DNA from 2 places in the Thermosipho sp. 1074 genome. Region 1 is predicted to be linked to the other one. Evidence: riboswitches for the same ligand, from Rfam matches in the RefSeq annotation. Region 1 holds a riboswitch; the other holds the start of a gene.
What was found. A riboswitch is a leader RNA that binds a small molecule or an ion and turns the genes downstream of it on or off. The one in region 1 is predicted to bind thiamine pyrophosphate.
Positions count from the first base shown of each region.

Region 2: linked by a shared signal. The riboswitch ahead of XO08_RS00470 (thiamine ABC transporter substrate binding subunit) and the one ahead of XO08_RS08750 (sulfide-dependent adenosine diphosphate thiazole synthase) in region 1 are both predicted to bind thiamine pyrophosphate.

Region 1 covers NZ_LBEX01000018.1:378,285-381,718, forward strand. The annotation lists gene XO08_RS08740 (hypothetical protein) at 1-66, shown strand, start outside; gene XO08_RS08745 (DUF4234 domain-containing protein) at 812-1,249, shown strand; TPP riboswitch at 1,286-1,397, shown strand; gene XO08_RS08750 (sulfide-dependent adenosine diphosphate thiazole synthase) at 1,450-2,226, shown strand; gene thiC (phosphomethylpyrimidine synthase ThiC) at 2,223-3,434, shown strand, end outside.
Region 2 covers NZ_LBEX01000003.1:23,190-26,623, forward strand. The annotation lists gene ffh (signal recognition particle protein) at 1-1,165, opposite strand, end outside; TPP riboswitch at 1,374-1,484, shown strand; gene XO08_RS00470 (thiamine ABC transporter substrate binding subunit) at 1,515-2,492, shown strand; gene XO08_RS00475 (iron ABC transporter permease) at 2,498-3,434, shown strand, end outside.

The DNA of each region.
Region 1 (3,434 bases):
GCAAAACAGCTTGGCCATTTACCTATTGAGATACATGCTATAGTAGGTTTTGATGATGATCGTTGAGCAGAATCTTTCTCTTACAACAGTGCGACAACCAAAAATGCCAATAAAAGTTAAATTTCATACAAACGTTCTTGTAAGAAAATTTTGTGGTTGTTGTTTTAAGAGTGATTTTTAAACAACGTGTATGTAACCATAGTTTGTTTTATAAAAAGGCATAGATATATTTTGGATACGAATACTTTTTTGATGATTGTTGTGAATACATAATAAAACGCCAAAAACACCATGCCCTTGGATAAATTTTATTTCTAATGGAAATTAGCAATTTCAAAATTGAATAGAATAGCAAGATGGCGCCTATTATAAAAGATGATTAGAGGAAATATATTTACATTTGTGATGTTGTTATCGGCGATATTCGGTTTCCTTTTTTCATGATTAAAGATATTTGTTTCAGGAGAAAACCTAGTTGAAATTTGGATTCTCGCTTTAAAAAATGAGAAAGAAGTTGAAAGAAAACTTATTTGAGTCTTTTTAAAAAATAAAGAGATATAATTGTTATGTGAAAAATTAAACAAAAAACTATTTGGATAACTCTATTAAATTGTACAACACAAATTTTGCATATCATGTGTTCTAGGTATTTTCGTGGTTTACCTTTCTTTTTAGAATATTGCAAAATAAATTTGTAAAATTCTTTGTTGAATTTATAACTTCATCTTTCCCTTTTTTTCCTTTTTTGAACAGGCTTGCTTGAAAAATTGACTTAAGTAAAAAATTTTATTATACTTATGAGTAGGAAGGGATGAGATATGTGGTAATTTCATATTATATGTATGTGGGATTTTCGATACTTTCAAATATTTTATATTTTTTCTATAAAGAGCTTGCAGAAGTTTTTTTGGGACTTTCATCAATCTCTTTTTTGATTTTTTTGTATGTAATAGGCTTAAAAATTAAAAGAGAATTAAAGATAAATGTTTTATCCATTTATTATATTGTTTTAAGTCTTGTAATTTTTTCCTTTTTTCCGCTTTATTTGACATCTTCTATTTTTACGTATTTCTTCTCGCAAACTCTTGCTTTACTGTTTGTGCTTTTATACTTAAAATTGATTTTGAGCGTTTTAAAGTCAAGACTATCTATTTTTAATCTAATTTTGTTTTCTATATTAACATTTGGAATATATTCTTATGTGTTTTTTTATAAATTAATAAAAGAAATTGAGAAAAGTTTGACCTGATAAAATAATTGAGTTAAAATATACATGTAAAGTGAATAATTTCCCGAGGGGAGCTCCATATTCCGGAGCTGAGAGGAAGGTGGAAACCTTCGACCCTTAGAACCTGAACCGGGTAATACCGGCGGAGGGACTGGGGAAGAGAAAAAAATGAAATTTTGCCCTCCGGTGGAGGGCAAAATTTTTTTAAGGAGGGATTTAAGATGTGGGATTTAGAAATTTCAAAAATTATAGTAGAAGAATTTACCGAGAAATTAAAAAAAAGTTTAGATGTAGATGTAGCAATTGTTGGAGGGGGGCCTAGTGCGTTAGCCGCTTCATATGTTTTATCGAAAAATGGGTTTAATGTGATAATTTTTGAAGAAAAAAATGAACCAGGAGGTGGGACATGGGGCGGAGGGATGTTATTTAATGAATTAGTTGTAGAGGAAGATGTTGAGTGGTTTTTAGAAGAGCTAGATATGAAATACAAGAAAACTAAAGGGTTTATTTCTATTGATTCCGTACATTTTGCTTCAGCTTTGTTGTACAATTCAACAAAAGTGGGTACAAAAATATTTAATAATGTTTTTGTAGAAGACGTTCTAATGAGCAAAGAGAGAATAAACGGTGTGGTAATTAATTGGGCACCTGTTATAAGGCAAAGATTACATGTTGATCCTATAACGGTAAAGGCAAAATATGTTATTGATGGTACTGGACATCCTGCAAGTGTAGTTAATATGGTTATAGATAGAAATTTATCAATTGACTTACCTCTAGGAAAAATAAGGGAGTTTCCTATGAATGCAAAAGAAGGTGAAAAATTTGTTCTTGAAAATACTAAAGAAATTTTCCCGGGGTTACTTGTAATGGGAATGGCCGCGGTATCTGTTGGGGGTGGTCCAAGAATGGGGCCAATATTCGGTGGTATGTTAAAGTCTGGAATTAAAATTGCAAATATTATTATCGAGAATATTGATGTTGAGGTGAAAGGATGACAATAATAGATGAAATAAAAAGTGGTAAGGTTCCTTCAATTCTTAATGAAATATCAAAAAAAGAAGGAAGAAGTATTGATTATCTTGTAAAAGGATTATTAGATGGGACAATAGTTATACCAAAAAATAATAATCATGTTTCTTTGAAAAATCCGATGGGGATAGGAAAGGGTTTAAAAATAAAAGTTAATGCAAATATTGGTACTTCTTTTGGATATGATGATTTTGAATATGAGTTAGAAAAGTATAGGACATCAAGAAAATATGGAGCAGATAGTGTAATGCTTCTTTCTACATGGGGAGATTTGGATTTTCAGAGAAAAGAGTTATTAACAATTTCGGATATTCCCGTAGGTACTGTTCCAATTTACGATGCAGCGGTCATAGCATATAAGGAAAATAGGAATGTTGTAGATTTTTCGGAAAAAGATTTTTTGAAAATATTTGAAAAACATGCAAAACAAGGTGTAGATTTTGTTACTTTACATGTTAGTATTACAAAAGATATTGTAAAAAAACTAAAAAAATCTAATAGAATAATGAAAATAGTAAGTCGTGGCGGTTCTATTATTGCAGGTTGGATAATTAAAAATGGATTTGAAAATCCGTTTTATAGATACTTTGATGAAGTTTTAGATATTGCTAGAGAATATGATGTTACACTGAGTTTAGGAGATTCTTTAAGGCCCGGGAATTTATTTGATTCGTTGGATAGGTTACAATTAGAAGAGTGGTTTATATTTGAAGAGTTAGTTGAAAAAGCTCGAAGTAAGAATGTTCAAGTAATACTGGAGGGGCCTGGGCATGTTCCAATTGATCAAATAGAGTCTACTGTTGAGTTAATGAAAAAGTATGGGAAAAATGCTCCAGTGTTTTTACTTGGGCCAATAGTTTTAGATGTTGCACCTGGATATGATCATATTACCTCATCGATTGGAGCGGCAATTGCCGCAAAAAGTGGAGCGGATTTTATTTGTTATGTAACTCCCTCGGAACATTTATCATTGCCTTCTGTTGAAGATGTAAAATTAGGGGTTATTTCTTCTAAAATTGCGGCAATGGCTGTAGATTTTTCAAGAGGAAAATTTATTGAGGAAAATTATAAAGTAGCTATTTCAAGAAAAACCTTAAATTTTGAAAACATAAAAGAAGTTGTTTTAGACAAGGAGATAGTTGATAAATATTTAAAGAATAGACCGTTTCACGGG
Region 2 (3,434 bases), on a different contig from region 1:
TGCTTGCATTAAGTATCTTGGGATTTCTTCTTTCCTCAGGAGTCATTGAATTTATTATCGCCTCTGTTATTTTTAATTCTTTTTCACCTTGATCTAAATCAACCTTCGGGGCACCTGGTAAAAGATCAATAATTTTTGAAAGAGAACCAAGTTTTTTTATTTCCTTCAACTGTTCTTGAAAATCTTCCAAGGTAAACTCCGCATTTATCATTTTCTTTCCTAAATTTTTCATTTTTTCTTTATCAAGTTCCTGCTCTGCCTTTTCAATTAACGTCAAAACATCCCCAAGCCCCAATATCCTACTTGCAATTCTTTCTGGATAAAACTCCTCAAGGTCCTCTATTTTTTCACCGGTTCCAATAAATTTCACAGGTTTTTGTGTAACATATCTAATTGATAAAATCACTCCGCCCCTTGCATCACCATCCATCTTTGTTACCACAAATCCCGTGACATCTAGCCTTTCATCAAAAGTTTTAGCAGAGTTTACCGCATCTTGCCCAGTCATTGCATCAACTACCATCAAAATTTCATCCGGGTTTAAAATATCTTTAATTTCCACCAATTCGGACATCATTTCTTCATCTATGTGCAATCTCCCAGCAGTATCAAATATTACTACATCATATCCACTATCTTTTACTTCTTTTAAAGCCCCTTTTACTATTTTAATTGGATTTTTTTTATCACCATAGTAGACAGGTACGTCTATCCTTTTACCCAAAGTTATCAATTGATCAATAGCCGCAGGTCTATAGGTATCTGCTGCGACTAAATATGGTTTTCTACCTCTTTTTTTAAGTAAATTTGCAATTTTAGCCGCACTCGTTGTCTTACCACTTCCTTGCAATCCAACCATCATAATATATGAAGGAGAATGAATCATTTGCAATTGCGATTTTTCCCCCATTAATCTAATTAATTCATCTTTCAAAATCTTAATAAACATTTGATCAGGAGTCAAAGATCTCAAGACTTCTTCTCCTAACGCTTTCTTCTTTACTTCATCTATAAATTCTTTTACCACTTTATAATTAACATCAGCTTCCAGCAAAGAAAGCTTTACTATTCTAATAGCTTCTTTAATATTTTTTTCCGTAATTTTTCCTTTTCCAGATAAACTTTTAAACGCCTTTGAAAGTTTTTCTTGTAGTCCCTCGAACAAATAAATCACCTTCCTTTTTCTTCCTAATTTAGTATATTATACTTTTTCCTTTTTTCAATTAAATTTTTGTACAACTTTGAAAACAAACACAAAATTATATGTAACAAATAAATTACACCAGTTCGATTGCTTAACTTAACACATCGAATAGTTTTAACATTTACGTAAAAATTTATGTTTTTGAATTAATCAACCTGATGTATAATAGAATTAACCCAAGGGGAGCTCCATATTCCGGGGCTGAGAGGAAGGTGGAAACCTTCGACCCTTTGAACCTGACCCAGATAATACTGGCGGAGGGATGGGAAATACCCTCCAAAAGGAGGGATTTTTTTTAGGAGGTGAAAAAATGAAAAAATATATTGTAAGCTTGTTTGTTCTAATTGGAGTACTTTATTTTTCTACCCAAACATTGGTAATTTACACATACGATAGTTTCGTCTCAGGGATTGGTTATGAGGTAATTCCAATTTTTGAAAAAATGTATGATTGCAAAGTCGATCTTAGATCTTTCGGAGATGCCGGAGCCGTATTAGCAAGGTTAATATTAGAAAAAGATAAGCAAAAAGCAGACGTAATAATAGGACTTGATCAGGCTTTACTACATAGGGCAAAAAAAGAAGGGTTACTTGAAAAATATTCACCGATAAATTATTCTTTATTAAAATATCCAGAATTAAAAGATGAATACGGTGTACCGTTTGATTTTGGTGCCATTGCAATAGTTTACAACAAAAACACTGTAAAAAATCCACCGAAAAGTTTTTCGGATTTATTAAAAAAAGAGTTCAAAAACAGAATAGTTGTGGAAGATCCACGCACTTCAAGCACAGGAATTAGTTTTTTGTTGTGGACAATCGCTGTCTATGGAGATAACTATTTAGATTTTTGGAAAAAATTTAAAGAAAACATACTAACAATAACACCTGGCTGGGATGAAGCGTTTGAGATGCTCGAAACTGGTGAAGCAGATATCATGGTAAGTTACGCCACAGATGGTGCATATAGTTATTACAACTATGGTAAAATTACATATGTACCAGTAATTATGAAAGAAGGAGCATTTGTACAAGTTGAATATGCTGCAATAGTAAAAGGTGCAAAAAACATGGAACTTGCAAAAAGATTTTTAGAGTTTGTATTAATGGACAATTTTCAAGAAAAAATTCCATTAAATCAATGGATGCTTCCTGTAACTAATGTCAGTATTCCAGACGCATTTAAATATGTGCCAAGAATGGAAAAAATTTTGAAAATAAATCCCAATTTATATGAAAAACAAGAGGAGATATTAAAAGAATGGTCAAAAGAAATTATTGGTGGGTAATTCCTTTGTTATATGTTATTGGGGGACTTTTTGTCCCCCTATTTTTTCTATTTTATAAATTTGGTGGAATAAACTTTTCCGCTATAAAAGATCACTCAAATGTTATCAAATTTACTATAACCCAAGCAATTGTTTCATCGATTTTTACATTGCTTCTTGGACTACCCGGTGCATACATTGTTGCCAGAACAAAAACACATCCATTTTTAAAATCTATTTTTAGAATATTGTCATCAATTCCTTTTATTTTACCTGGTGTTACCATGAGCATTGGATTTTTAATGGCTTTTGGAAGAAATGGACTCTTAACTAAGTTATTGGGAATACTAGGATTTGATAGGAAAATTTTGTATACATTCACCGCTGTAATTCTAGGACATGTCTTCTATAACTTTCCACTTTTCATAAGGATAGTTGGAGAAACATGGGAAAAGATAGATGCAAGTTTAGTTGAAGCAGCAAAAATAGATGGTGCGAAACAACATAGAATTTTTTGGAAAGTGGAACTTCCAATTTTAACTCCATCAATTTTAAAAGCATTTCTTTTAACTTATGTCTATACTTTTACAAGTTTTTCAGTTGTTTTAATACTTGGTGGAATAAAATATTCAACTATTGAAGTTTCCATATATATGTATACAAAAATACTCTTTGATTTTAAAAGTGCTCTTTCACTTTCATTTTTTCAAATCTTATTCATCTCTGTAGTTTCATATATGCTTTCATTTGAAAAGTTTGAATTTCTCAATGGAACTTCTTTAAAAGAAAAATTCCCAACTTGGGGATATTTTTATATAATTTTAACCATTGCAATCATATTCATCCCACTAACATATTCCGTTCTTTCAGGATTTATAAACTACGGTGGAGGATTTGGAATAGAAAATTTTAAAAGACTTTTATCATTAAATTTAAAAAGATACATTGGTACCACTTTTTCAT